Regions from separate parts of the Pseudaquabacterium rugosum genome, predicted to be linked through region 1. Evidence: predicted binding sites of a transcription regulator. Region 1 holds the regulator's gene; each other region holds the start of a gene.

Region 1 (9,772 bases):
GGCCGCGACGCCGACATCGACATCGACATCGACACCGCTCCGGCCAGAGGGCGACGCCGACGATTGACCCCCGGTGCTGCCGGGGCAGGGGGCCTGCCTACAATGGCCGCGCACCCTCAACCCGGACGTGGCCGTGCGGCCCGTCCTCGCAGCAAGGAACCACCGATGAGCTACACCCTGCCGGCCCTGCCGTACGCCACCGATGCCCTGGCCCCGCACATGTCGGCCGAGACCTTCGAGTACCACTACGGCAAGCACCACCAGGCCTACGTCACCAACCTGAACAACCTGGTCGAGGGCACGGAGCTGGCCGGTCTGCCGCTGGAAGACGTGGTGAAGAAGGCCAGCGGCCCGATCTACAACAACGCCGCCCAGGTCTGGAACCACACCTTCTTCTGGAACTGCATGAAGCCGGCCGGCGGTGGCGAGCCCACCGGCGCCCTGGCTGCGGCCATCGCCGCCAAGTGGGGCAGCTACGCCGCCTTCAAGGAGGCCTTCACCAAGTCGGCCGTCGGCAACTTCGGTTCGGGCTGGACCTGGCTGGTCAAGAAGGCCGACGGTTCGCTGGACATCGTCAACACCGGCGCCGCCGGCACCCCGCTGACGACCGCCGACAAGGCGCTGCTGACGATCGACGTCTGGGAACACGCCTACTACGTCGACTACCGCAACGCGCGTCCGAAGTTCGTCGAGACCTTCCTGAACAGCCTGGTCAACTGGGACTTCGTGGCGGCCAACTTCGCCTGAGTCCGCGCCGGCAGGTGCCATCCCCGGGGGGCCACGGGCCCGGCCGCGGGGGACACCTGAAGGCGGGCATGCCGTGGACTGACGCTGCGCAGTCCGCCGCCGCCCTGACGGCCGGATCCGGTGACGGGTCCGGCCGTTGTCGTTTGCGGGTGGCGGTCCTCAGCGTGCGCCGCTGAAGGGCGCGCCGCCCAGCTTGAAGCCGCCCTGGATGCCGCGCTTGGCGAACCAGCCGCGGTTCATCTCCAGCACGAAGCGCACCGGCTTCTTCGAGCAGTGCGAGTCATCGCTCAGCGGCGCCATCTGGTCGAGGTTGACGATGCGGCCGTCGTCCTCGACGAAGGCGATGTCCAGCGGTGTGGGCGTGTTGCGCATCCAGAAGCACTGCACGGCCGGCTCCTCGAAGACGAAGAGCATGCCGTCGTTCGGCCCCAGGTCGCGGCGGAACATCAGGCCGGTCTGGCGCTCGGCCGGGGTGCGGGCCAGCTCGGCCCGGATCAGGTGCATGCCGGCCTGCAGCGTGATCGCCGGCAGGTGCTGGGCCTCGGTCTGCGCCTGCGCTTCGGACGCGCCGGCCAGCAGGCCGGCCGCGGACACGACCAGGGCCACGGCCGCCGCGAGCGCGCGCCGGTGGCGTCCGCGGGCCGCGGGGCTCACCGCCGACGGATCAAGCCGGGTCGGCGGTGTCTTGACATAGATCATTTCGATTCCTGGGGCTAACTCTAGGATCCGGTCTGCCCGATGTCGACCGGCCGTCCGCCGGGCGGCCACCATCGCGGGCGCTCTGGAGCGATTTCAACATGTCCACCTTGTCCAGCACGACGTCCGGCGCCGTGCCGCCGGATCTCGCGGTGCTGGATGACCCGGTCGAGCTGCGCCGCTACACGCGCTTCGACACCGGGGCCGGTGGCCAGACGCTGGCGGATTCGTCGCTGCGCATCACGGGCATGCACTGTGCGGCCTGTGCCGGCCTGGTCGAGGACGCGCTGCGCCGGGTGCCCGGTGTGATCGAGGCCACCGTCAGTGCGGCGGGCGAGCGCGCGCGCGTGCGCTGGCAGCCCGCGCGCACCCGTGCCTCCGCGCTGGTGCAGGCGGTGCGCGCGGCCGGCTACGGCGCGCTGCCCGATGCCGCGGCCGACGCGCGCGAGGCGCGCCGCATCGAGCAGCGCCGGGCGCTGTGGCAGCTCTTCGTCGCCGCCTTCTGCGCGATGCAGGTGATGATGATGGCCACGCCCAGCTACGTCGCCCACGGCAACGAGCTCGAACCGGACCTGCGCCAGCTGCTGAACTGGGGCAGCTGGCTGATGAGCCTGCCGGTTCTGGTCTTCTCCTGTGGTCCGTTCTTCCAGGGGGCGTGGCGCAGCCTGCGGGCACGGCGCATCGGCATGGATGTGCCGGTGGCCCTCGGCATCGCCGTCACCTTCGTCGCCAGCAGCGGCGCCACCTTCGATCCGCAGGGCCTGTTCGGCCACGAGGTCTATTTCGACTCGATGACGATGTTCGTCAGCTTCCTGCTCGGTGGCCGGTTGCTGGAGACGCGGGCCCGCCACCGCGTCGCCCAGACGCTGGAGGCCGCGCTCGAAGGCATGCCGCAGACCGCCTGGCGTGTGGCCGAGGACGGGACGGTCGAATCCGTCAGCGTCCAGCGCCTGCTGCCGGGTGACCGCGTGCGCGTGCCGGCGGGCCAGGCCTTCGCCGCCGACGGGGTGTTGATCGAGGGGCGGACCACGGCGGACGAGTCGCTGCTCAGCGGCGAGTCGCTGCCGGTGGCCAAGGAGCCGGGCTCGACGGTGGTCGCCGGCAGCCTGAACCTGGGTGATCCGGTGCTGATGCGTGTCGAGCGCGTGGGCGATGACACGCGCCTGGAGGCCATCGTCGCGCTGATGCGCGACGCGCTGACCCAGCGTCCGGCGCTGGCCCGGCTGGCCGACCGCTGGGCCGGCCCCTTCCTCTGGGCGGTGCTGGTGCTGGCCGCGGGCTCGGCGGCGGTCTGGAGCGTGATCGACCCGTCGCGTGCGGTGTGGGTCGCGGTCTCGGTGCTGATCGTCACCTGCCCGTGCGCGCTGTCGCTGGCCGTGCCGTCCGCGCTGTTGTCGGCCGCCCGCGCGCTGGCCCGCCACGGCGTGCTGCTGCAGCGGCTCGATGCGCTGGAGACGCTCACCCGCATCGACCGCCTGTATCTGGACAAGACCGGCACCGTGACCGAGGACCGCCTCAGCCTGGGCGAGGTCCGGCTGCTGCCCGATGTCGGCGAGGGGCCGGCGGGCGATGCGTCGGCGCAGCGCCAGGCGGCGCTGCTGGCGCAGGCCGCGGCGCTGGCGGGCTGGTCCGGTCATCCGCTGTCGCGCGCGCTGGCGGCGGCGGCCGAGCCGTCGGGCACCGTCTGGTCCGATCTGCGCGAGGTCGCGGGCGGCGGGCTGTGCGCCCGTGACGCCGAGGGCCGCGAATGGCGCCTGGGCTCGCTGGCCCATGTGCGGCCGGCCGCTGACGGCACGTCGCCGGCGTGGGCCGAGGACGATGCCCTGCAGGACGGTCCTGCGGTCTGGCTGGGCCGGGAAGGTCGTCCGCTGCTGCACGTGCGCTTCGACGAGGTGCTGCGCGACGGCGCGGCACAGACCGTGGCCGCGCTGCAGGCCGAAGGGCTGACGCTGTGCCTGCTGTCCGGCGACCGCGCGGCGCGCGCTCGGGCCATGGCGCAGCGCCTGGGACTGCGCCAGGCGATCGGCGACGCGACACCGGAATCCAAGCTGGCCGAGGTGCAGGCCGCGCAGGCGGCCGGTCATGTGGTGGCCATGGTCGGCGACGGCATCAACGATGCGCCGGTGCTGGCGCAGGCCGACATTTCCCTGGCGATGGGGCAGGGCGCACTGGTCGCCCGCGCCCATGCCGATGCGGTGCTGGTGCGTGGCCGGCTCGACGATCTGTTGCGCGCCCGGGCGTTGGCCCGGCGCACCTTGCGCGTGGTGCGGCAGAACCTGGGCTGGGCCGCCGCCTACAACGCCGTGTGCATTCCGCTGGCGATGGCCGGTTGGCTGCCGCCCTGGGCCGCCGGCCTGGGCATGGCCAGCAGTTCGCTGTTCGTGATCGGCAATTCGCTGCGGCTGGCCCGCTGAGACGACGGAGCACCGATGGACATCCTGTGGTTGCTGATTCCGCTGTCGGCCGTGCTGGTGCTCGGGATCATCGGCGTCTTCGGCTGGGCCCTGAACCGCGGCCAGTTCGATGACCTCGAGCGAGAGGGCACACGCATTCTGGCGACCGATCCCGAGCCCGTTGATGGCGATCAATCCCCGGCGGGGTCGTCGGCCGAACAATACCCAGGTCCAGGGTCGGGGCATTCGCGCGTCTGAAAACCGCGACCCGTCGAGATTTTTTCCTAGGAGGAGTCCATGGCTTCCAATGCCACCAGCGCTTCACCGGTCTACAGCGATACCGTGGTGCGTGCATTCGCCCTCGTCGCTGTGCTGTGGGGCATCGTGGGCATGCTGGTCGGCGTCATCGTCGCCGCGCAGCTTGCCTTTCCCGACCTGACGGCGGGCATCCCGTGGCTGAGCTACGGACGACTGCGGCCGCTGCACACCAACGCGGTGATCTTCGCCTTCGGCGGCTCGGTGCTGTTCGCCACCAGCTACCACGTCGTGCAGCGCACCTGTCAGACGCGCCTGTTCATGCCGCGCCTGGCCATGTTCACCTTCGTCGGCTGGCAGGTCGTGATCCTGCTGGCGGCCATCACGCTGCCGCTGGGCATGACCACGGGCAAGGAATACGCCGAGCTCGAATGGCCGATCGACATCCTGATCGCCATCGTGTGGGTGGCCTACGCCGTGGTCTTCTTCGGCACGGTGGGCACCCGCAAGGTCCGCCACATCTACGTCGCCAACTGGTTCTTCGGCGCCTTCATCCTGGCGGTGGCGCTGCTGCACATCGTCAACTCGGCCGAGATTCCGGTCAGCCTGACGAAGTCGTACTCGGCCTATGCCGGCGTGCAGGACGCGATGGTGCAGTGGTGGTACGGCCACAACGCCGTGGGCTTCTTCCTGACCGCGGGCTTCCTGGGGATGATGTATTACTACATCCCCAAGCAGGCCGGCCGTCCGGTCTACAGCTACCGCCTGTCGATCGTCCACTTCTGGGCGCTGATCTTCACCTACATGTGGGCGGGCCCCCACCACCTGCACTACACGGCGCTGCCGGACTGGGCGCAGTCGGTCGGCATGATCTTCTCGCTGGTGCTGCTGGCACCGAGCTGGGGCGGCATGATCAACGGCATCATGACCCTGTCGGGTGCCTGGCACAAACTGCGTGACGACCCGATCCTGAAGTTCCTGATCGTCTCGCTGTCGTTCTACGGCATGTCGACCTTCGAGGGTCCGATGATGTCGATCAAGACCGTCAACGCGCTGTCGCACTACACGGACTGGACCGTCGGCCACGTGCACTCGGGTGCCCTGGGCTGGGTGGGCCTGATCTCGATGGGCTCGCTGTACCACCTGATCCCGCGCATGTTCGGCCGCGAGAAGATGTACTCGACCCGTGCGGTGGAGCTGCACTTCTGGGTCGCCACCATCGGCATCGTGCTCTACATCGCCGCGATGTGGATCGCCGGCGTGATGCAGGGCCTGATGTGGCGCGCGGTCAACCCGGACGGCACGCTGGTCTACACCTTCGTCGAGAGCGTCAAGGCCACCTTCCCGTTCTACGTGATCCGTCTCGGCGGGGGTGCGCTGTACCTCACCGGCATGCTGATCATGGCCTGGAACACGATCAAGACCGTGCAGGTCGGCAAGGTGACGACGGCCCGCATCCCGCTGGTCGCCGCCCACGCCTGACCGCTGAATCGAGGAGCACATCGATGGCATCCCATGCCCCTGTCGGTCACGAGAAGATCGAGACCAGCAACACCCTGATGATCGTGCTGATCCTGCTGGCCATCGCCTTCGGTGGTCTGGTGGAGATCGTGCCGCTGTTCTTCCAGCGGTCGACGACCCAGCCGGTCGAGGGCGTCAAGCCCTACACCGCGCTGCAGCTGGCCGGCCGTGACGTCTACATCCGCGAGGGCTGCTACAACTGCCACTCGCAGATGATCCGTCCGTTCCGCGCCGAGGTGCTGCGCTACGGTCCGATCTCGCTGGCCGGCGAGTTCGTCTACGACCACCCCTTCCAGTGGGGCAGCAAGCGCACCGGTCCCGACCTGCACCGCGTCGGCGGCAAGTACAGCGACGAATGGCATCGCATCCACCTGAACAACCCGCGGGATCTGGTGCCTGAATCGAACATGCCGGCCTATCCCTGGCTGCTGGAAGCCACCATCGATCCCGCCAGCATGGCGCCGCGCATGAAGGCGCTGCGCACCGTGGGCGTGCCCTACGCGGACGACGAGATCGCCAAGGCGGCCGAAGACGTCAAGGGCAAGACCGAGATGGACGCCGTCATCGCCTATCTGCAGGTGATGGGCACGGCCCGCAAGTGACCGGAGGGCCTGACATGGATCTGAACCTGTTGCGCAGCATCGCCACGCTGCTGATGTTCGTGCTGTTCGTCGGCATCTGCGTCTGGGCCTGGAGCCGCCGCCAGCAGGCGGGCTTCGCCGATGCCGAGCGTCTGCCGCTCGTCGACGACGATCAGGTCTCCCGTTAGGCCTTCACTCACCCCTCACGGAGAGTTTTCTATGAGTGATTTCATCAACGCCGGCTGGGCCCTGTGGGTCGCCGGCATCACGGTCGGCGGGCTGATCTTCTGCGTGTTCGTGCTGGCCGTGGCCAGCAAGCGCAAGGTGATGGCCAACGACAACACCACCGGCCACACCTGGGACGAGGACCTGCGCGAGCTGAACAACCCGCTGCCGCGCTGGTGGATGGGCCTGTTCATCCTGACCATCGTCTTCGCCGCCGCCTACCTGACGTTCTACCCTGGCCTGGGCACCCATGCCGGCACGTTCAAGTGGTCGAGCGTGGGCCAGCTCGAGTCCGAGCAGGCCAAGGCCAACGAGGCGATGGCCCCGGTCTACGCCAAGTTCACCGCCATGAAGGCCGAGGATCTGGCCAAGGACGGCCAGGCCATGGGCATCGGCGAGCGGCTGTTCGCCAACAACTGCGCGCAGTGCCATGGCTCGGACGCCCGCGGCTCCAAGGGCTTTCCCAACCTGACCGACGCCGACTGGCTGGGCGGCACCGGTGCCGACTACATCAAGAAGACCGTCACCGAAGGGCGTCAAGGCATGATGCCGCCGATGGCTGCGGCCGTCGGCAGTGGCGATGACGTCAAGAACGTCGCCAACTACGTGCTGAGCCTGTCGGGCAGTGCGCACAGCAGCGTCGCGGCGCAGCTGGGTCAGGGCAAGTTCGCCGCCTGTGCGGCCTGCCATGGTCCGGATGGCAAGGGCAACCCGGTGCTGGGTGCGCCCAACCTGACCGACAAGGTCTGGCTGCATGGCTGGGGCGAGGGCCAGATCGTGTCGATCATCAACCAGGGCAAGACCAACGTCATGCCCGCCTTCGGCAAGCGCCTGACCCCGGAGCAGATCCACGTGCTGTCGGCCTACGTCTGGAGCCTGTCGCAGAAGACGACCGTCGCCGCCGCGCCGTGAGCGTGACGCGCCGACGCCCGTTCCTCTCCTGATCGCCGGGCAGCAGAGCAGCCCGGCCCGACCCGCGAGCCCTTCCATGTCCGATTCGATCCGCGCCGCCGCCTCCTCCGTCCGTTCCGCGGCCCCGGGCCCCGACCACGAGGAGGCCGGGCGTCCCTGGTGGCGTTACGGCATCGTCTGGCTGGTCGTCGGTGGCCCGCTGGCCGTCGTCGTCGCCGGACTGACGACCGCCGTCATCGCCTACCGCCATGCCGACGAGGTACTGGTCGACCGCGCCACCGTGCAGTCGGCCGTGCGGCCGTCGGGCGAGACGCCGGCGATGATGGCGCGCAACCATGCGGCGACGGCGGCGGCCGCCGATGCCGTCGGCCGCGGGCGCTGAAGCGGGGGCGCGGCCCGTCCGCGACACATGAGAAAAAGCCCGCATGGCCACCAGGCCGTGCGGGCTTCGTCGTTTCCGGCGAGGCGCTGCGGGCGGCCGTGCGCCCTTCGCCCCGCGGACTCAGCAGTTCGCGCCGTTGACCAGGCTCTGCAGCTTGCTCTGGTCGATGATGCGGATCTGGCGCTGCTTGACCTCCAGGATGCCGTCGTCCTGGAACTTGCTGAAGGTGCGGCTGACCGTCTCCAGCTTCAGGCCGAGGTAGCTGCCGATCTCCTCGCGCGTCATGCGCAGGATCAGCGCCGAGCCGGAGAAGCCGCGCGCCTGCAGGCGCTGCGTGAGGTTCAGCAGGAAGGCGGCCAGGCGTTCCTCGGCCCGCATCGAGCCCAGCAGCAGCATCACGCCATGGTCGCGCACGATCTCGCGGCTCATGATCTTGTGGAACTGGTGCTGCAGCTCGGTGAAGTCGCGGGCGACGTCCTCGAGCGTGTTGTAGGGGATCACGCAGACCTGCGAGTCCTCCAGCGCGACGGCGTCGCAGGTGTGCAGGTCGGTGCTGATGCCGTCCAGGCCCAGCAGTTCGCCGGCCATCTGGAAGCCGGTGACCTGGTCGCGGCCGTCCTCGGACGAGACGCAGGTCTTGAAGAAGCCGGTGCGCACCGCGTACAGCGACTGGAAGGCGTCGCCGGCGCGGAACAGCGATTCGCCGCGGCCGACCGTGCGGCGGGTGGCCACCAGCGTGTCCAGTCGGTCGAGGTTGTCGCGCGACAGACCCACGGGCAGGCACAGCTCGCGCAGGTTGCAGCTGGAGCAGGCGACCTTGAAGGGCTCGAGCCGCAGCTTCGGGACGTCAGGTGTCGTGGTCATGCACGGATTATCTGGGGTGAGTGGCGGCTGCGGTAGATCAAACGTGCCGTCCACGCGGGTGTTCGATGCTTGACCGACGGGATGGCGGGCCGTGCCGGGAAGGCCTCTGCGCGTCGGTCTGCGGGATTGTTCGGTGTGTCCGCTCGGCCGCGCTTGAGGCAGGTCAAGTCCGGGCGCGCGGGCTTTGGCACAGTCCGCTCCCATGTCCACCGCCCAAGCCGACGAGGTCCCTGTCCTCACCGAGGCGATGCTGCGCCGGCTCGACCGGCCCGGCCCGCGCTACACCTCCTACCCCACCGCCGACCGGTTCGTCGAGGCCTTCGGTGCCGCCGAATACCGCCAGGCGCTGGAACAGCGGGCCACCGGCGCCACCGTCGGTGGCAAGCCGCCGCTGTCGCTGTACCTGCACATTCCGTTCTGCGAATCGGTCTGCTACTACTGCGCCTGCAACAAGGTCATCACCAAGCACCATGAGCGGGCGGCGGAGTATCTCGACCTGCTGGCGCGCGAGATCGCCTTGCATGTCGAGGTGCTCGGTCGGGGGCAGGCGGTCAGCCAGCTGCATTTCGGCGGCGGCAGCCCGACCTTTCTCAGTGACGAGGAACTGACGCGGCTGATGGACCTGCTGCGCGAGAACTTCCGTCTCGCGCCGAATGCCGAGATCTCGATCGAGGTCGATCCACGCACGGCCACGCCGCAGCGGCTGGCGCATTTCCGCACGCTGGGCTTCAATCGCCTGAGCTTCGGCGTGCAGGACTTCGATGTCGAGGTGCAGAAAGCCGTGCACCGCGTCCAGCCCTGGGAGCTGGTGCGTGATCTGGTGCTGGCCGCCCGCGAGTTGCGTTATGACTCGATCAACGCCGACCTGATCTACGGCCTGCCGCGCCAGACCCCGGCCAGCTTCACGCAGACCATCGAGCGCATCGGCGAACTGCGGCCGGACCGCATCGCGCTGTATGCCTATGCCCATCTGCCGCAGCGCTTCAAGCCGCAACGCCGCATCGATCCGCTGCAACTGCCGGGGCCCGAGGCCCGGGTGCAGATGCTGGGCAGCGCGATCAGCGGCTTCAACGCGCTGGGCTATGCCTACATCGGCATGGACCATTTCGCGCTGCCGGGCGATGCGCTGGCCCAGGCCAAGCGGCAGGGCCGTCTGCACCGCAATTTCCAGGGCTACAGCACCCAGCCCGATTGCG
Region 2 (9,772 bases), on a different contig from region 1:
ATCCGCATGCCCGAGCACTACGGCGCGCTGTCGCCGATCCTGCACACGGTGCCGCTGCAGCTGCTGGCCTACCACACGGCCTGCGCGCGTGGCACCGATGTCGACAAGCCGCGGAATCTGGCGAAGTCGGTCACCGTGGAGTGATGCACGCCGCCGAGCCCCCGCGGCCAAGGGGGCCGGCGAGGACCGCGGACCGGCCCTTGACGGCCTGCGCCCCGGTACAGTGCCCGGGGCGCGGCGGTGCGGTCCCGTGCCAGGGTGGTGGTGTCACCCGGGGGCGGGCGGCCGCGGCGACCCGTCCCTTTCCGCCGGCCGGCCCTGCGCCGGGCCGGCGTCGGCCTCAGGCCGTGTAGCGCGAGGGCCGCACCAGGCCCTGGCCCCGCATGGCCTCGATGATGCGCAGCAGGCCGCAACCGTCGATCAGGCGGATCGGTCGCAACGCGGCCTCCTGGCGGGCCTTCTCGGTGAACAGGCCCGAGGTGATGATCCAGCCGCGGCTCGCGCCGTTGGTGGTGATGGCGGCGTTGAGCTGGCGCACCGCGCGGTGGTCCACCATGTCGGCGCGCCAGTAGCGCACCTGCACCAGGTGCAGCTCGCCGTCCTTGCTCAGCTCGATGTCGGCGCCGTGGTCGCGGCCGCCGGAGGCGCCGGCGCCATGGACACCCAGCACCCGGTAGCCGCTGCGCTGGAAGGATTCGGCGATCAGCCGGGCGAAGCCGCGGCCGTCGAGCTCGGCCACCGCGCGTGCCGCGGCCTGGGCCAGCTGTTCGCGCCGCATCAGGCGGTGGCGGCGCCAGATGGCCCGCAGCGTCAGCAGCAGGCACAGCGCCGGCAGCAGGTACTGGGCGACGGTCAGCAGCAGCGTGATCAGCGAGGCCTCGCCCGCCCCCGCGGATCCATGGCCCCCGAGCAGGGCCGGCTGGCGGGAGGCCGCATGGAGGCTGGCGTACAGTCCGGCGGCGAGCACGAAGCCCGACCAGACGGGCAGGCGGCCCGTGGAGCTCATCAGCTTGTCCAGCGCACGGCTGTGGCGACCGGCCATCTTCGTTTTCCTGCAAGGATCCGGGGGGACCGCCCCGTGGCGGAGCGGCGTTCCAACGACGCACAAATGTAACAAGATGCGCACGAAGTCCGGGCTGGTGTGATGTTGTCACTCCCTATGCTGAACTTTCCGTGGCAATGCGCCGTGCTGCGTCGGCGTCCGCCGCGGGCGCGCCGGGGCTGAGAGGCGATGTGTCTGGCCGCCTGGCGCTGTGCGCCGCACACCGGTCTGCCCTGGGTGCTGGTCAGCAACCGCGACGAGTTCCATGACCGCCCGGCCGCGCCGCTGGCCTGGTGGACCGACGGCCCGGGCGGGCGCGGCTGGCTGGGCGGGCGTGATCTGCAGGCCGGTGGCACCTGGCTGGGCCTGGATCCCCGCGGCCGACTGGCCCTGCTGACCAATGTGCGGGAGCCGGCGCCGCCCCGCGCCGACGCCGTCTCCCGCGGCGATCTGGTGCTGCAGGCGCTGCGTCACGGGCTGGACGACGGCCACTGGATGGCGGCCGAACTGAGGCGTCCACGCCACGGCTGGAACCTGCTGCAGCTGGACCTGGCCGGGACGGCCGGTCGCTGGTGGAGCAACCGGCCGCAGCCGATGCTGCGCGTGCTGGGCGCCGGCACGCACGGGCTGTCGAATGCGGCGCTGGACACGCCCTGGCCGAAGGTGCGGCGGCTGTGCCGGGCGCTGGACACGGCCTGTGCCGAGGCCCAGGCCCTCCCGCTCGACGGCGGCCCGGGCCCTGGGCGGCGGGCCACACCGTCACCGCGGATCGAGCGTCTCTTCGCGCACCTGTGGGCGGCCCTGGCCGACCGCTGGCAGCCGCCCGATGCGCAGCTGCCGCACACCGGCGTGCCCTGGCCGCTGGAGCAGGCCCTGGCGCCGGTCTTCATCCATCGGCCCGCGACGCCCGGCCGTGCGGCCTACGGCACGCGCAGCAGCACCGTGCTGGTGGTCGAGCAGCGGGGCGCGCGGCCGTGGCTGCACCTGCGCGAGCGGCGCTTCGACGCCGCCGGGCAGCCCTGTGGCGGCGCGGCATGGGACGGGCCGCTGCGGGTGGACTGACGCGGGCGGACTCACGGCAACGGGCGGCGGCCGGATCCCGCGTGGCTCAGTCCGGGGCCGTCGCATCGGCCGGGGCGTCGTCCCAGGCCAGCGTGCCCCGCTCCTTGCCGGCCACCGAGTACAGCGCGCCCGGTGCGTTGCGGGTCTTCTGGAAGTCCTCCAGCGACTGGCCGCGCATGGCCGCGTAGATGTGGAGGTTGGACACGCCGACCACCGCGCTCAGCTTCTCCAGCATGAAGAAGATGACGCCGTGGTGGATCAGGCCGCGCCAGTCGCGCGCGCGCACCAGGGCCTGCTCGGCGGGGCTCAGTCCGGCGGCCTGCATCGCGGCGGTCTCGTCGGCCTTGAAGGCCGCGCGGTGTGCCGGGTGGATCAGGTCATGCAGGAAGCGGTTGATCCGGTAGGCCTGGACGCTGCGTTCGAGGTTGAACGGATAGGTGCCGTTCAGGCGCTCGGCGCCGGCCAGCTGCTCGGCCATGCGGGCGCGGTGGCGCTCGATGGCGGCCGGCATCGTCGCCTGCTGCACCGGCTCGTAGATGGCGGTGGCGATGCCGGTCATCGACGGCAGGTAGTAGTTGCGGTGCAGACACGTGACCTGAGCGGCGAGGGCGCCGCGCATGATCAGCCACATGATGACCTCGGCGCCCTCCATGCCGCCGAGTTCGGCGTACTCGGCCAGCGTGATGTCGGCCAGCGCCTCGGGGTCGCGCTCGAACAGGTCGAGGAAGCGGCCGTCCCACTCGGGGTTGTTGAAGCCGCAGCGCTCGCCGTGCACCTGGTGCGACAGGCCGCCGGTGGCGACGATGGCCACCTTCAGGTCGGCCGGGAAGCTCTCGACCGCGCGCCGCAGCGCCTGGCCCAGCTTGTAGCAGCGGCGCGCGCTCGGCACCGGGAACTGCAATACGCCGACCTGCAGCGGCACCATCTTCACCGGCCAGCCGGCGTCGGCCGTCGGCCGCGGGCACATCACCGACAGCGGCGAGAAGCAGCCGTGGTCCAGCCCCTTGTCCTGGAACAGCGAGAGGTCGAACTCCTCCATCGTCAGCGAGGCCGCGATGTGCGCGGCCAGCGCCGGATGGCCGTCGATGCCGGGGATGTCGCGGGCGCCGCCACCCTCGTCGGCCACCGCCCAGTGCTCGCCCACGCCGAGGGCGAAGGCCGAGTAGTGGTCGAAGAAGAAGGACGTGACGTGGTCGTTGAAGACCATCAGCAGCACGTCGGGCTGCTTCTCGGCGATCCAGCCCTGGATCGGGGCGAAGGCGTCGAAGATCGGGGCCCAGACCGGGTCGTGCTGCTTGCCGGTGTCGAGCGCGAAGCCGATGGTCGGGGTGTGCGAGGCGGCGATGCCGCCGATGATGGTGGCCATGGTGCGTGCGGCTTACTTGGCGTTGGCGTGCTTGGCGATCAGGGCCTTGGCGTCGTCCAGCATCTTCTGGCCGGGCTGGCCCTTGGCTGTCATGTCCTTGACCCAGTCGGCGGCCAGCTTGTCGCCGACGGCCTTCCAGCTCTGCAGCTCGGCGGCGGGGATGACGTTGGTGGCGTTCTTCGCCGTCAGCTTCCTGCCCTCGACATCGGCCTGCAGGAAGGCCCGGCCGGCCAGCGCGGACAGCGCCTGGCCGGAGTTGGCGTCGATCACCTTCTTCAGGTCGGCCGGCAGGCTGTCGTACTTCGCCTTGTTCATCGCGAAGATGAAGGTCGAGGTGTAGAAGGCCGGCTGCGCCGGATCGGTCTCGGAGTGGTACTTGACCAGCTCCTGGATCTTGACGGCAGGCACCACCTCGTAGGGCACGACGGCGCCGTCGATCACGCCCTTGGACAGCGCGTCACCGACCTGCGGCACCGGCAGGCTGACCGGCGTGGCGCCCAGCATGGCCATGAACTTGTTGGTCATGCGGGTGGGCGCGCGCAGCTTCAGGCCGCGCAGGTCGGCCATGGTCTTCACCGGCTTGCCGGTCATGTGGAAGACGCCGTCGCCATGCACGTGGAAGGCCAGCGGCTTGACGTCCTTGAACTCGGCCGCGCTGTGCAGCTGCGTGTAGTCCCACAGCGCCTTGCTGGTGGCCTCGGGGCTCTGCATCATGAACGGCAGCTCGAAGGCCTCCAGGCTCGGGAAGCGGCCGGCGGTGTAGCCGGGCAGGGTCCAGATCACGTCGGCCACGCCGTCGCGCACCTGGTCGAACAGCTGCGGCGGCGTGCCGCCGAGCTGCATCGACGGGTAGCTCTGGCACTTCATCCGGTTGTTCGAGTCCTTGGCGATCCTGTCGCACCAGGGCTGCAGGAACAGCGTGTTGGCATAGGAGCTCGGCGGCAGGAAGTAGTGCAGCTTGAGCGTGACCTCCTGGGCCTGGGCGGACAGGGCGCTGGCGGCCAGCACGGCGGCGCTGGCGAGGGCGTGGCGGATCTTCATGGGGCGGTCTCCGGTGGGGATCGGTGCGGGGGACGCGGGTGGGGGCGGAAGGAGGACGCTCAGGTCAGCCGGTGGACCAGCCACAGCGCGAGCGAGGGGAACAGGAGCAGCGCGGCCAGACGCAGGCCGTCGGTGATCAGGAAGGGCACCACGCCCTTGTAGGTCTCGACCATCGGCACGTCGCGCGCCAGGCCGTTCATCACGTAGACGTTCAGGCCCACCGGCGGGAAGATCATCCCGATCTCGCAGACGGTCAGGATGAGGATGCCGAACCACAGCGCCTTGTCCGCGGCGCCCAGGCCGTAGAAGTCCAGGCCCATGATGACGGGGAAGAGCGTGGGCACGGTCAGCAGGATCATGCTCATCTCGTCCATCACGCAGCCCAGCAGGATGTAGAACAGCATGATCCCGCCCATCACCGCCACCGGCGGGATGCTCAGGTGGCTGACCAGGCCGGCCAGCTGCGCGGGCAGCTGCGACAGCGCGAGCGCCGCGTTGATCATGTCGGCGCCGATGAAGATCAGGAAGATCATCCCGCTGGTCTGCGCGGTGGTGCGCACGGCGGCGAAGAACTTCCCGCGGTCGATCTCGCGCCGCGCCAGCGTGATGGCCAGCACCAGCACGTTGCCGATCGCCGCGCCCTCGGTGGCCGTGAACAGGCCGCCGTAGATGCCGCCGAAGACGACGATGAAGATCAGCACGATGGGCCAGACCTTCAGCGTGGCCGCCAGCACCTCGCCGGCCGAGGCCGCGACGGCCGGCGGCGCCTGCTCCGGCTGCAGGCGCACCATGACGGCGATCGCCACCATGTAGCCGATGGCCGCCACCAGGGCGGGCACATAGGCGGCCAGGAACATCTTGGTGATGTTCTGCTCGGTCAGGATGGCGTAGACCATCAGCGTGACCGAGGGCGGCAGCAGCACGCCCATGGTGCCGCCGGTGGCCAGCGCCGCGGTCGCCAGCCGGCCCGAGTAGCCGATGCGCCGCATCTGCGGATAGGCGACCTGGGCGATGGTGGCGGTGGTGGCCACCGTCGAGCCCGAGATCGAGCCGAAGGCCGCGCAGGCCAGCACGCCGGCCATCGCCATGCCGCCGCGGAAGCGGCCGAGCAACGCGTTGGCGAAGTCGAACAGCGCCTTGGCCAGTCCGCCCTGCACCGCGATGCCGCCCATCAGCATGAACAGCGGGATCACCGACAGGTCGTAGACCGAGACGCGGCCGTAGACGGCGCCCTTGAGGTGGGCCAGCAGCGGGCTCCAGCCCGACAGCGCGACATAGCCGAGCGCGCCCGGCACGAACATGGCGATGGCGATGGGCACGCGCACCGCCATCAGCACCAGCATGGCGCCGAACAGGGTCAGGCCGATGGTCATCGTGCTCATGCCGCGGCCTCCTCATCCTGCGGGTGCAGGCGGATGCACTGCGTCAGGCCGATCAGCACGCACAGCGCCAGGCCCGGCAGCATCAGCGCGTAGGGCAACCACAGCGGCAGGTCCATCAGCATCGAGCGCTCCTGCGACTCGACCATGCCCAGGCAGCCGGCGGCCACGCGCCAGGTCACCAGCGCCATCACGGCGGTGTAGAGCAGGTTGCCCAGCCCGTCCATGCGGCGCTGGCTGCGCGGGCTGGCGCCGGTGGTGAAGAAGTCGACGATGATGTTGCCGCGCCGGTACTGGGTGTACGGCATGAAGCAGGCCACCACCACGGCGCCGCCGAGCTGCACCAGCTCCACGTCACCCAGGATCGGGTGCGAGAAGAACGCGCGGCCGATCACGCTGACGGTCGTCATGAGGGCCAGGGCCACCAGCACCAGGGCACCGGTGCCGGCGCTCAGATCGCACAGGCGCTGCAGCCAGGGGGTGGGGCCGGCGGGGGGCGCGGTGGCGGGTGTGCCTGCGCTCGTGGCGGGAGGGGCCTGATCGTTCAACGACGTGTCTCCGGGAAGGGGGCGGGGGCTGCGCCCGGGGTCAGCAAGGCGTCCTGAGGCCGATGCCGGTGGGCGCCGGACGGGCGGTCCTTGATCTGGTTCAAGACGAAGGCGCGCAGCGTAGGTGCGGCGTCCCGGCGCGAGAAGATGCCGCGCGTGCCGAGGCGATCACGCCTCGTTATCGCCCTGGGTTTTCCCTGATCCCCTGCTGGCTATCATTCCGGCGATGAAGCTCAGCGCCCTCAACGCCCTCATCGCCGCCGTCGACGAGGGCAGCCTGCGGGCGGCCGCACGCAGGCTCGGCGTGTCCCAGCCGGCCGTCACCAAGCTCATCCGCGAGCTGGAGCAGGATCTGGGGGCGCCGGTGCTGGAGCGCTCGACCGCGGGGGTGTTTCCCAGCGCGCAGGGCAAGGTGCTGGTCGAGCATGCGCGGCGGGCCTTCCGCGAGCTCGACGACGCGCGCAGCCTGATCGACCAGCTCGGCGGCCGCATGATCGGCGAGATCAGCGTCGCGGCCGTGCCCTATGCGGTGCTGATGCTGGTGCCCGAGGCCTGGCGCACCTTCAGCCGCGACTGCCCCGACATCCAGCTGCGGCTGCGCGAGGAGCTCTACATCGCGCAGCTGGCCCTGCTGCGCGATGGCCAGGTCGATGTGGCCATCGGGCCCATTCCCGACGGGCTGGGGGCCGGCGAGTTCGACGTCGAGCCGCTGCGCGAGCTGGAGATGGTGGTGGTGGCCGCGCCCGGTCATCCGCTGGCCTCGGCGCGCCGGCTGCTCGATCTGGCGCAGGCCCGCTGGGTCTACACCAGCGCGTCGGGCAAGGTCGGCTATGCCCGCAATCTGTTCGAGTCGCGGGGGCTGGCCGCGCCGGCGCCGGCCGCGATGGTGAACTCCACGCTGGCGCTGCTGGCCCTGGTGGCTCGCGGCGAGCATCTGGCGCTGATGCCGCGGCCGTTGGCCGAGCACCCGTCCGCGCGCACGCACATGCGGGTGCTGGCGCTGGAGGACGGCCCGCTGACCATGCGCGTGGGCGCCATCGTGCGGCGCAGCGGGCTGCTCAAGCCGGCGGTGCGCCACTTCATCACCCATCTGCACCGCGCGGCCCAGCATGCCTGAGCCGGCTGGCGCCGCGCCGGCGAGGGGTCAGGCGGGCGCATCCCGCGGCTGATCTGCCTCAAGGCGGGCGTGCCTGCGGTGCGGGTCGCCCCGCGGCGTTGATCTGCCGCAGCGCGGCCCGGTGCCGCACGCCCGACAGTGGTCGTCGTCCGCCCGGGCCGTCGGCCCGGGATCCTGCCCGCGGGGCCCTGCCGGTTGCCGCGGACGCCGTCTGTCTGGCTGCCTGCCGTCCTGAGGAGTCTCCGATGACCGTTTCCGCCTTCTTCATGCCCACCGTCAACCTGATGGGCGCCGGCTGCCTGGCCGAGGCCGTCAAGGCGATTGCCGCGCGCGGCTGGCGCAAGGCCTTGATCGTGACCGATGCGCCGCTGGTGCGCGCCGGCCTGGTCGGACGCGTCACCGAGCTGTTGGGGGCGGCCGGCATCGTCTGCAGCGTCTTCGACGGCGTCAAGCCCAATCCCAACGTCGACAATGTGGAGCTCGGTCTGGCGCAGCTGCGGCAGGCCGGTGCCGATGTCGTGATCTCGCTGGGCGGCGGCTCGCCGCACGACTGTGCCAAGGCCATCGCGCTGGTGGCGGCCAACGGGGGCGTCATCACCGACTACGAGGGCGTGGACCAGTCCGCCAAGCCGCAGTGGCCGCTGGTGGCGATCAACACCACGGCCGGCACGGCCAGCGAGATGACGCGCTTCTGCATCATCACCGACGAGGTGCGGCACGTGAAGATGGCCATCGTCGACAAGCACGTGACCCCGCTGCTGTCGGTCAACGATCCGGCGCTGATGACCGGCATGCCGCCGGCGCTGACCGCGGCCACCGGCATGGATGCGCTGACCCATGCCATCGAGGCCTATGTGTCGACCGCCGCCACGCCGATCACCGATGCCTGTGCGCTGCAGGCCGTCACGCTGATCGCCCGTCACCTGCGCGATGCGGTGCGCGACGGCCAGGACATGGTCGCGCGCGAGCAGATGGCCTGTGCGCAGTTCCTCGCCGGCATGGCCTTCAACAACGCCTCGCTCGGCTATGTGCACGCGATGGCCCATCAACTCGGCGGTTTCTACGACCTGCCGCACGGTGTGTGCAATGCCATCCTGCTGCCGCACGTGCAGGCCTACAACGCGGCCGTGGCCGCGCCCCGTCTGGCCCAGGTCGCTCGCGCGATGGGCGTGGACACCGCCGGGCTCGATGAGGCCGCGGCCGCCCAGGCCTGCCTGCAGGCGATCCGCCAGCTGTCGGCCGACATCGGCATCCCGGCCGGCGTCGGTGCGCTCGGCGCCAAGGCGGAGGACATCCCGGTGCTGGCCACCAACGCGATGAAGGACGCCTGCGGGCTGACCAACCCGCGCACGCCGAGCTTCGAGGACGTCTGCGCGATCTTCCAGGCGGCGCTCTGACGCGTTCCGGCGCGCGCTGACGGTCGGGCCGGGACCGGGTCTGCGCCGCCGCAAGACGGTCGGGCATGCCCGCGGCCGCGCGGGTCGCCAGAATGGCGGCCATGTCCGCTCCGCATTCCGACACCCGGCCGGCGCCCGCCGGCCCGCCGACGCTGGCCGATTGGCGCAGCCCCGCCCACATCCGCCACAGCGTGCGCCACATCGGCCAGGTGCTGCCGCTGGCCATCGTCGCCCATGACCCGGCGCGGCGGCGCGCCTGGGCCACGCCGCTGCCGGGCGACGACGCGCCGCCGCCCGACGTGCCGGCCGCCCCGGCCACGCTGCGCTGGGCCGACTACCTGCAGCGCACCCGGGCCGATGGCGTGGTCGTGCTGCACCAGGGCCGCCTGCGCCATGTGTGGGCCGCGGACGACCGGCCGGCGCCCGCGCCCCAGCTGCTGATGTCGGCCACCAAGTCGGTCGTCGGCCTGCTGTGCGGCGCGCTGGCCGAGGCCGGCGTGCTCGATCCCCAGGCCCCGGTCGGTCTGTACCTGCCGGAGCTGGCCCACACCGGCTACGGCGCGGTGCGGGTGCAGCACCTGCTGGACATGCGGGCCCGCCCGGGCTTGTCCGCGGCTGATGTCGCGGGTTATGCCGGTGCCACCGGCTGGGAGCCGCCGGTGGCGGGCCCCTCCACCACCGCCATCGCCACCGACCTGCACGCCTTCTTCAGCGGTCTGCCCGCCGGCCAGGCGCAGCCGCCCGGCGCCTTCGCCTACCGCTCGATGCACACCGATCTGCTGGGTTGGGTGATCGCCCGCGCTGCCGGCGTACCGGTGCC
Region 3 (9,772 bases), on a different contig from region 1:
TCACGGCAGCTGATCCACACCTGCTCGCCGCGTGGGCTGAACTCCAGGTGCAGCACGGCGCGGCCGGGCTCCAGCGTGCGCAGCACGCGGCGGGTGGGCGCATCGATGACCTGCACCCGGTGGTAGTCGGGCACGGCGAAGTTGACCCAGATCTGGCGGCCATCCGGCCGCGCCATCACGAACACCGGCTGGCCGGCGACCGGGATGCGGTCGACCTCGCACCAGGTGGTGGTGTCGACCACCAGCACCTCATGTCGGCCGATGGCGGGCAGGAAGGCGTGGCGGCCGGCCACCGCCCAGCCCCTCAGGTGGGGCATCTTGTAGACCGGCAGCGGCTGGCTGCCGCGGCCGTAGCCGTCGAGGATGCGGCGCACCTTCGGCCGCTCGTCCCACAGGTCGACGAGGGCCAGGCCGTCCTCGCCGAACAGGCCGGCGATGTAGTGGCGGCCATCCGGCGTGACCAGCGCGTCATAGGGCTGGCGGCCGATGCCGTCCAGGCGCAGCAGGCGCGGCTCGGCCGGATCGGCGCTGAAGTCGGCCAGCAGGATCGCGTCGGCATCGAACAGGCTCCAGGCCATGCGGTCGCCGGCCACGTCGGCCAGGCCGACCACGCGTGAGCGCTGTGCGGCCGGGTCGTCCGCCGGCAGGCCGCCGGGGGGCTGCGGGCCGATGGCGCCGGGCTGGCGCCAGGCCGGGATGTCGGCCAGCGGGGCCAGGCTGGTGGCATCGAACACGCGCACACCGCCGGGGCTGTAGTTCTGCGCCGCCACGCGGCGGCCATCGGCGCTGATGGCGCCGCCGATCGCGTTGCCGGCCTGCATCAGGCGCTGTTCGATGCGCCGGCTCAGCAGGTTGACGACGCTGAGCCCGCCATCGCGGCCGAAGACATAGGCCCGCAGCGCATCGCGGGAGAACACGACCGAGGCGTGCGACAGATCGCCCAGGCCGTCGACGCGGCCCAGCAGGCGGCCGCCGGTGGTCTCGACGATGGCCAGCGCACCGCTGGCGCGCAGCACGATGACGGCCAGGTCGCCGGTGCCGCGCAGGGACGGGGCCTCACCGGCAGACGCGGCGATCCGTGCCGGGTCTGCCGTGCTCAACGGGTCCGTCGGCAGGGCGATGGCCGGCAGGGCCGTCGAGGCCAGCGCGCCGAGGCCACCGAGTGCGCGCATCCAGTCGCGTCGATCCATCACCGCAACTCCTCAGGAAAACCGTCAGCCAGACGTTCGGCGATCCAGGCCGCCTCGTCCGCGCTGAGCATCGCGCGCCAGCCCGGCATCGGGGTGCCGGGCCGGCCCGCATGGATGGTGGCCGCCATCGACGACAGCGGCTTGCCCGCCAGGGCGGCGGGGGTCAGTGGCGGGCCCAGCCCGCCGGTCAGACGCATGCCGTGGCAGGAGCCGCAGTCCTGCCGCACCATCCGCACCAGCGCCTGCCGGCGATCGTCGGCAGGCACCGGGGCGGCGGCATCGGCGGGCCCGCCGACCGCCAGCAGGAGCGTCGCCAGGATGCCGTGCAGAACGCCGGTCAGGCGGACGGCGTGCCGCCCCTGCGCTGGCGCCGTCGCGGGCCCGTGCATCTCCGTGGCCTCAGCTCTTGAGGATGGACTCGACGGCCGCCTTCAGGTCGGCGTCGGAGATCTTGTCCGCACCGTGGGCCGGCATCGGGATCGGTCCGTAGACGCCGGCGCCGCCCTTGCGGACCTTGTCGACCAGGCGGGCCACCACGTCCTGGCCCTTGTGCCTGGCGGCGATCTCCTTGAAGGCCGGGCCGACCAGCTTCCTGTCCTTGGCATGGCAGGCCATGCAGCCGGCCTTGTTCATGGCCTCGTCCGGGCCGGCGATGGCGCCGCCACTGCCGAGCGCGAGCGCGGCGGCGATGAGCAGGATCTTCATGAGGGTGTCCTCCGATGGGGACCCGGTCGGCCGGCGGGTCTGCGGTCGCTGCCGCAGGGCCTGCGGCCGTCCGGGCCGGGGTGGGTCAGTACACGTCGTGCTGGGTGTTGTGCACGTTGAAGTGGCCGGTCGGGGTGATCAGGCGCGGGTCCTTGATCACGGCCTTCAACTTGAGGGTCTTGTCATCGACGACCACCAGCGCGCTGGCCTTGTCCTTGGCGCTCCAGACGCTGAACCACACCTCGTCGCCGGCGCGGTTGAACTCGGGCTGCACCACGCGCTTGGCACCGCCGTCGTCCGGCAGGCCGGCCCACTGGGCGATCGGCAGCACCTGGTAGCCCTTGTCGAGCGCCCGGGTGTCGAACACGGCCACCGACTGCGACAGCTTCGGATCCGGGTTCAGCGTGGTGTCGACGTACAGGTGGCTGCTCTTCGGGTGGCTCTTGATGAAGAGGTTGCCGCCCCCCTGACCCTTGATCTGGGCGACCTGCCTGAACGCGTACTTCGCGTGCTTGACCGGATCGGTGCCGATCAGCGAGATGGTCTCGTCACCCAGGTGGCCGGTGGCCCACACCGGGCCGTACTGCGGGTGGGTGAAGTTGGCGCCGCGGCCCGGGTGAGGGATCTTGCCGACGTCGATCAGCTTCGTCAGCTTGCCTTCCTTCAGATCGACGGCGGCGATCTTGTTGCTCTGGTTGGCCGCCACCATGAAGTAGCGCTTGCTGGCGTCCAGGCCACCGTCGTGCAGGAAGCGCGCGGTGCCGATCTCGGTGACCTTCAGCGCGTCGATGTTCGAGTAGTCGACCAGCAGCGTCTTGCCCGTCTCCTTGACGTTGACGACGAACTCGGGCTTGAAGTGGCTGGCCACGATCGAGGCCACGCGGGGCTCGGGGTGGTAGTCCTGGGTGTCGACGGTGTTGCCGCGGGTCGAGACGATCTTCAGCGGCTCCAGCGTGTCGCCGTTCATGATCGTGTACTGCGGCGGCCAGTAGCTGCCGGCGATCGCGTACTTGTCTTCGAAGCCCTTGTACTTGCTGGTGTCGACCGAGCGGGCCTCCAGACCGACGCGGATCTCGGCCACGTTGTCGGGCTGCGCCATCCACAGGTCGATCATGTTGATCTTGGCGTCGCGCCCGATCACGAACAGGTAGCGGCCCGAGGCCGACAGCCGGCTGATGTGCACCGCATAGCCGGTCTTGACGATGTTGATGACCTGCTTGGTGTCGCCGTCGATCAGCGCCACCTCGCCGGTGTCGCGCAGCGTGGTGCTGAAGATGTTGGCGATGTTGTAGCCGTTCATCTTCCGCGTCGGGCGCTTCTCGGGCGGAATGAGGACCTTCCACGACTGCTTCATCTGCGCCAGTCCGAACTCCGGCGGCGTCGGCGCGTCGTGCTGGATGTAGCGGGCCATCAGATCGACGGTCTTCTCGTCGAAGTCACCGCTGGTCTGCCAGTTGGGCATGCCGGCCGGGGAGCCGTAGGCGATGAAGACCTTCAGGTAGTCGGTGCCCTTGGACTGGGTGATGTCGGGCGTCAGCGGCTTGCCGGTGGCGCCCTTGCGCAGCACGCCGTGGCAGCCGGCACAGCGCTCGAAGTAGATCTGGCGGGCGCGGTCGAACTCGGCCTGCGTCATCGGCGGCGCCTTGGGATTGGTCGCCTGGTACATCGGCTCTGACGCCAGCGGTGAGGTGCCGGCCTGGTAGGCGACCTCGGCGGCACTGGTGGCCTTGGGATCGGTGGCATGGCTGGCCACCGGGGCCAGTGCGGCCACGGCGCCGGCCAGGGCCAGGCTCAGGTTCAAGGGGTTCAGCCAGGCACGGGCAGGGGTTGCGGATGGGGTGGGTTGCGGGCGCATGCGTCCTCTCCTTCGGGTGGGTGATGCGGTCGGGTACGGGCTTCTTCGCGGTACGGGGCGCATGCTCCTGCCGCCGTCGCGGGACGTCCTTGAACTGGTTCAAGGACGCGACCGCCACCCCACGCCGACCATGCGCAGCGTCATCCGGACGATGCATCCGCTCATCTCCGGCGGCAGGCGGGCCGTACCCGCAGGGATCAGGCGATGAACGTTCTCGACCATGACCGCTCAGGCGAGCGGCCGCGTGTCTGGCTGGTGGGCGCCGGTCCGGGCGACCCCGGCCTGCTGACCTGGCGCGCCCACGCCCTGCTGAGCGAGGCCACGCTGGTGCTGCATGACCAGCTCATCGGCTCCGGCGTGATGGACCTGCTGCCGAGCGACTGCGTGCGCATCGACGTCGGCAAGCGCTGTGGCCGCCATGCGATGCGCCAGGGCGAGATCTGCGCGCTGATGGTGCGGCTGGCGCGCGAGGGCCACGAGCTGATCCGGCTCAAGGGCGGTGACCCCTTCATCTTCGGCCGCGGGGGCGAGGAGCTGCAGGCGCTGCGTGCGGCCGGCATCGCGGTGCAGGTGGTGCCGGGCATCAGCGCGGCCCAGGGGGCGGCGGCCGCCTTCGGCCTGCCGCTCACGCAGCGCGGCCTGGCGCCCTCGCTGGTGCTGGCCACCGGGCATGCCGGGCTCGACGACATGCCGGCCGATGCGCCGCCGCTGGACTGGGCGGCACTGGCCCGGCCGGGCCGCACGCTGGTCTTCTACATGGGCCTGGGCGCCTTGCCCACGATCTGCGCGGCGCTGCAGCGCCACGGCCTGCCATCGGCCACGCCCGCGGCCACCATCGAGCAGGCGACGCGGCCGGGGCAGCGCCTGGTGCGGGCCACGCTGGCCGATCTGCCGCAGCGTGCACGGGAGTGCGGCGTGCGTGCGCCAGCGCTGATCGTGATCGGCGAGGTGGTGGCGCTGGCCGATCCGGCCTTGGGTGCGCTGGTGCCGTGGACGGCCGCGGCCGAGGCCGTCGGCGCCCTGCGGGGCGGCCCGGTGCGTGCGGAGCGGCCGGAGCCGCCCATCGTCCGCGTTCTTGAAGCGGTTCAAGGACGCGGGCCGGCGCACTGCCTAAGCTGAGGCCTGATCGTCGTCGCCCTGTCCGCGCCGGCGAGCCCAGGTTCCGACCCCTTCCATCCCGTTCCAACCGAGGAGGCCCGGCATGACAACCGGATCGACCGGCGGCTACACCAAGCAGGCCGCCCGCAACATGTTCTATGGCGGCACGGTGTTCTTCGTGCTGCTGTTCATCGGGCTGGTGACCCACAGCTGGCGCGAGATCCCGCAGCGCTCGAACCAGCCGGCGCTGACGCCGGCCGTCGAGCGTGGCAAGACGCTGTGGGAGACCCGCAACTGCATCGGCTGTCACACGCTGCTGGGCGAGGGCGCGTACTTCGCGCCCGAGCTGGGCAACGTCTACCAGCGCCGCGGGGGTGAGTTCATCAAGGCCTGGATCAAGGCCCAGCCCACCCATGCGCCGGGCCGCCGGCAGATGCCGCAGTTCAACTTCACCGAGGAACAGTTGAACGACATGGTCGAGTTCCTGAAGTGGACCGGCCAGATCAACACGGAGAAGTGGCCGCCGAACATCGAGGGCTGAGGTGTGCGGTTGGGGGCTGGCCGTGCTTGCAGCGGTTTGAGCGATCGCGCCGGGACGGGGGAAGCGATTCACTCCGTGTCCCCCGGGCCTGCGGCCCTCCTCCTTGACCTGCGTGAATCGCTTCCCCCGCCCCGGCGCTCGGTGCCCATCGCCGCATGCCACGGTCCTGTCGTCGCATGCGGTCATCGTGCCGGGCCGAGGTCGTGGGGTACCCGGATTCCGTAAGTAAAGGAGGAGGGCGGTGCGAAGCGCCGCCCGGGGGACATGAAGGAATCCGGGTGCCCCGCGGCCTCGGTCCAACGCGAAGGACCGCCCCAGGCCCCGACCGCCCCTCACACGAACAGCACCGAACCACACCCCATCGAGCGAACCACGATGTCAAGTTTCAAGAGGAGTAGCGAGCATGCAACCCGCTAACGTCAGATACGCATCGCAGAAGGTGGCGATGTACTACTTCGTCGCCGCACTCGCGCTGTTCACCGGCCAGATCGTCTTCGGTCTCGGCCTGGGGCTGCAGTACGTCGTGGGCGACTTCCTGTTCCCCTACATCCCGTTCAACCAGGCGCGGATGGTCCACACCAACCTGCTCATCGTCTGGCTGCTGTTCGGCTTCATGGGCAGCGCCTACTACCTGGTGCCCGAAGAATCCGAGACCGAGCTGTGGAGCCCCAAGCTCGCGCTCGCCCTGTTCTGGATCTTCCTGGTCGCCGGCGCGCTGACCATCGTCGGCTACCTCGTCGTGCCCTATGCCAAGCTGGCCGAGCTCACCGGCAACGAGCTGCTGCAGACCATGGGCCGCGAGTTCCTGGAGCAGCCCCTGCCGACCAAGGTGGGCATCGTCGTCGTCGCCCTCGGCTTCCTGCTCAACATCGTCATGACGGTGCTCAAGGGCCGCAAGACCAGCATCACGCTGGTGCTGCTGATGGGTCTGACCGGACTGGCCCTGCTGTTCCTCTTCAGCTTCTACAACCCCAGCAACCTCGTCAAGGACAAGATGGCCTGGTGGTGGGTGGTGCACCTGTGGGTCGAAGGCGTGTGGGAGCTGATCCTCGCCTCGCTGCTCGCCTTCGTGCTGGTCAAGACCACCGGCGTCGACCGTGAGGTGATCGACAAGTGGATGTACTCGATCATCGCCCTCGCGCTGGTCACCGGCATCCTCGGCACCGGCCACCACTACTACTTCATCGGCCTGCCCGGCTACTGGAAGTGGATCGGCAGCGTGTTCTCGGCACTGGAGCCCATCCCCTTCTTCGCGATGACGGTGTTCGCCTTCAACATGGTGCAGCGCCGCCGCCGTGAGCACCCGAACCAGGCCGCCGTGCTGTGGGCCGTGGGCACCTCGGTGCTGGGCTTCCTGGGCGCCGGCCTGTGGGGCTTCATCCACACCCTCAGCCCCGTCAACTACTACACCCACGGCACCCAGATCACCGCGGCCCACGGCCACCTGGCCTTCTACGGCGCCTATGTGCTGGTGGTGATCACGATGATCAGCTACTCGATGCCGATCCTGCGCGGCCGCGAGGCCGCCCCGATGCGGGCCCAGCGCGTGGAGATGTGGAGCTTCTGGATCATGACCATCGGCATGGCCGTCATGGTGCTGGCCCTGACCGGCGCCGGCATCCTGCAGGTCTGGCTGCAGCGCCTGCCGACCGAAGGTGCCCTGAGCTTCATGGCCACCCAGGACCAGCTGGCCTTCTTCTACTGGACCCGTCTGGCCGGTGGCGTGATCTTCCTGATCGGCCTGGTCGCCTATCTGGCCAGCTTCTTCGTCGGTGCGGGCGCCGACGAGCGGGCGGCGGTGGGCGGTGGCGCGGGCAGCCTGCGCGGCCAGCCGGCCCGTCAGGCCTGAGCCCTGTCCGCACGGCCTTGAGAACCTGGATGCAAGCCTGAGGAGCCCCTGATGAAGCCGCTGGACATTCCGCCCCCGCTGCGCACCGCACCTGCCGGCGCAGCGCAGGCCGGCCCGGCCGATGCCCCCTGGTATGCCGAACAGGGCGACGAGTGCGCGCTGTTCGCCCATGCCGCCGCGCAGCGCCTGCCGCTGCTGATCAAGGGCCCGACCGGCTGCGGCAAGACCCGGCTGGTCGAGCACATGGCTCACCGGCTGGGCCGGCCGCTGGTCACCGTCAGCTGCCATGACGATCTGGGCGCGGCCGATCTGGTCGGCCGGCACCTGATCGTCGGCGGCAGCACGGTCTGGTGCGACGGACCGATGACGCGGGCGGTGCGCGAGGGCGCCATCCTCTACCTCGACGAGGTGGTGGAGGCGCGCAAGGACACCACCGTGGTGCTGCATCCGCTGGCCGATGACCGACGCGTGCTGCCGGTCGAGCGCACCGGCGAGCTGATCCCGGCCGCACCCGGCTTCATGCTGGTGGTCTCCTACAACCCGGGTTATCAGAACCTGCTCAAGAGCCTGAAGCCCAGCACCCGCCAGCGCTTCGTCGCGCTGACGCTGGACTGGCCGCAGCCCGAGGTCGAGGCCCGCATCGTCGCCGCCGAGGGCGGTGTCGGTCCCGAGGCCGCCGCCCGTCTGGTGCAGCTGGCCCAGGCCCTGCGCCGCCTCGGCGGCCAGGATCTGGAGGAGGTGGCCAGCACCCGCCTGCTGGTGATGGCCGCGCGGCTGCATGCCGCCGGCCTGCCGCTGCCGCGGGCCTGCCGGGCGGCCGTGCTGCAGGCGCTCAGCGACGACGCACAGACGGTGGCCGCGCTGGAGCAGGTGGCCGCCGCGGTGCTCGGCACGGCCTGAGCCGCACCGGGGCGCAGCGGTGGCCGCCGACCGGCTGCAGCAGTGGCGGCGCCTGAGCCAGGCGGGCTTCATGCTGCTGTTCCTGATCGCCCCGGCGGTCGATCTGCTGCGCTTCGATCTGCACGAGCGTCAGTTGTGGCTGTTCGGCCAGCCCTGGTCCCTGGGCTTGAGCGACCTCCAGGCCGGCCGCGTCAGCGTCGGCCACACGGTGCTGACTCTGCTGACCCACGGCCTGCTGCCCCTGCTGCTGCTGGTGGGCGGCTTTCTGGCCGTCGCCTGGCGCCAGGGGCGGCTGTACTGCGGCTGGCTGTGTCCGCACTTCAGTCTGGTCGAGGCCATCAATGCGGTGCTGCAGCGGGCCTGTGGCCGGCTCAGCCTGTGGGACCGCACGCCGGTGCCGCTGGCCGGTGGCCGCCATCCGCAGCGCCGCTGGTGGGTGGTCTACGGCCTGGCCTGCGTGCTGGCCGGCACGGCCTGGGGCATCACGCTGCTGTGCTATCTGCTGCCGCCGGCCGAGGTCTGGGGCGGCCTGCTGCACGGCAGCTCCACGCCCGGGCAACTGCGCTTCATCGTCATCGCCTCCGGCGTGTTCGCGCTGGAGTTCGCTTTGGCGCGCCATCTGTTCTGCCGTTATGGCTGTGCGGTGGGCCTGTTCCAGAGCCTGGTCTGGATGGCCAACCCGCGTGCGCGGGTGGTGGGCTTCGCCCGCGAGCGGGCCGCGCACTGCCGGGGCTGCGTGCCCGACGCCACCCGCCCGACCGTGCACGCCAGCGCCTGCGAGCAGGCCTGCCCGATGCGGTTGACGCCGCGCCAGACCAAGCGCTGGATGTTCGCCTGCGTGCAGTGCGGCCGTTGCCTGACGGCCTGCGACCGGGCCCAGCACACGCGCGCCGCGCTCGAGGGCGGCGTGGGTGTGGCGCCGCTGCTGCAGTGGACGGTCGGCAGCGACGCGCTGCGCGAGAGCCTGCGCCAGCGCCGTCCGGTGGCCGCCGTGGCGGCGCCTCCTGCCGCCGCCCCCGCCCCGATGCCGGCGCGCGACCTGCCGCCGCCTGACCCGAAAACCGAGGAGTCGTGATGGAAGAGTGGATCGGTCATTGGTGGCACCGTCTGGTGACGGCCGGTGCCGAGCGGGGGCGCCGGCATCCGCAGGCGGCCGTCACGCTGGCCGAGATGCGGCCGCAGCTCGGCCTGATGTTCCGTGCCTTCGGCGGGGATCCGGCCGCGCGCCTGGCCGAAGCCAGCGCGCAGCCGGTCGGCCAGGGCCGCGTCGCCCGCGGCTGGCTGCAGCGCGTGGCCGGCAGCGGCACGCGGGCCTCGCTGGCCTCGCTGGTCGCCTGGCAGGGCTCGTCCGCTGCGGACCGCGCCGCGGCGGGCGCTGCGGCCGCCGCCGGCCCGGTGCTGTGCCTGCCGCCCGACCTCGACGTCCATCCGGAACGCACGCTCAACCGCCAGCTCTACGTGTGGCTGGCTGCCGTGGCGGCCGCCTGGCCGCAGGCGGGCGCGCTGCTGGCGGAGCGGGCACAGCAGGCGGACGATGACCCCGATCGCCCCCATGGCCGCGCCGGCTCGCCCGGCTGGCTGGCCCTCAACCTCGCGGCTGGCCTGCAGGTCCGCCGCACGCTGCCGGGCCTGGC

What was found. The regulator FNR, encoded in region 1, switches genes on or off when oxygen is low (the NO sensors DNR and NnrR bind a similar motif). The targets are predictions, from matches to a motif close to TTGATNNNNATCAA.
Region 2: yiaY (L-threonine dehydrogenase) is a predicted target of FNR. The motif match lies at 7,604-7,617, and genes of this name have one in related genera.
Region 3: AACH11_RS21415 (cbb3-type cytochrome c oxidase subunit I) is a predicted target of FNR. The motif match lies at 5,493-5,506, and genes of this name have one in related genera.

Annotation. Positions count from the first base shown of each region.
Region 1 is NZ_JBBUTF010000017.1:149,188-158,959, forward strand. It holds gene xseA (exodeoxyribonuclease VII large subunit) at 1-67, shown strand, start outside; gene AACH11_RS18315 (superoxide dismutase) at 166-747, shown strand; gene AACH11_RS18320 (DUF192 domain-containing protein) at 907-1,446, opposite strand; gene AACH11_RS18325 (heavy metal translocating P-type ATPase) at 1,545-3,857, shown strand; gene ccoS (cbb3-type cytochrome oxidase assembly protein CcoS) at 3,873-4,094, shown strand; gene ccoN (cytochrome-c oxidase, cbb3-type subunit I) at 4,134-5,573, shown strand; gene ccoO (cytochrome-c oxidase, cbb3-type subunit II) at 5,597-6,214, shown strand; gene AACH11_RS18345 (cbb3-type cytochrome oxidase subunit 3) at 6,229-6,381, shown strand; gene ccoP (cytochrome-c oxidase, cbb3-type subunit III) at 6,413-7,330, shown strand; gene AACH11_RS18355 (nitrogen fixation protein FixH) at 7,407-7,712, shown strand; gene fnr (fumarate/nitrate reduction transcriptional regulator Fnr) at 7,833-8,576, opposite strand; gene hemN (oxygen-independent coproporphyrinogen III oxidase) at 8,779-9,772, shown strand, end outside.
Region 2 is NZ_JBBUTF010000034.1:781-10,552, reverse strand. It holds gene glmS (glutamine--fructose-6-phosphate transaminase (isomerizing)) at 1-144, shown strand, start outside; gene AACH11_RS23455 (restriction endonuclease) at 341-1,042, opposite strand; gene AACH11_RS23450 (NRDE family protein) at 1,232-2,104, shown strand; gene AACH11_RS23445 (gallate dioxygenase) at 2,151-3,470, opposite strand; gene AACH11_RS23440 (TRAP transporter substrate-binding protein) at 3,483-4,511, opposite strand; gene AACH11_RS23435 (TRAP transporter large permease) at 4,571-5,893, opposite strand; gene AACH11_RS23430 (TRAP transporter small permease) at 5,890-6,438, opposite strand; gene AACH11_RS23425 (LysR family transcriptional regulator) at 6,665-7,555, shown strand; gene yiaY (L-threonine dehydrogenase) at 7,801-8,952, shown strand; gene AACH11_RS23415 (serine hydrolase domain-containing protein) at 9,054-9,772, shown strand, end outside.
Region 3 is NZ_JBBUTF010000025.1:43,091-52,862, forward strand. It holds gene AACH11_RS21385 (cytochrome D1 domain-containing protein) at 1-1,190, opposite strand, end outside; gene AACH11_RS21390 (c-type cytochrome) at 1,190-1,510, opposite strand; gene AACH11_RS21395 (c-type cytochrome) at 1,590-1,895, opposite strand; gene AACH11_RS21400 (cytochrome D1 domain-containing protein) at 1,981-3,750, opposite strand; gene cobA (uroporphyrinogen-III C-methyltransferase) at 3,955-4,869, shown strand; gene AACH11_RS21410 (c-type cytochrome) at 4,952-5,389, shown strand; gene AACH11_RS21415 (cbb3-type cytochrome c oxidase subunit I) at 5,793-7,238, shown strand; gene AACH11_RS21420 (CbbQ/NirQ/NorQ/GpvN family protein) at 7,290-8,138, shown strand; gene AACH11_RS21425 (4Fe-4S binding protein) at 8,158-9,213, shown strand; gene AACH11_RS21430 (nitric oxide reductase activation protein NorD) at 9,213-9,772, shown strand, end outside.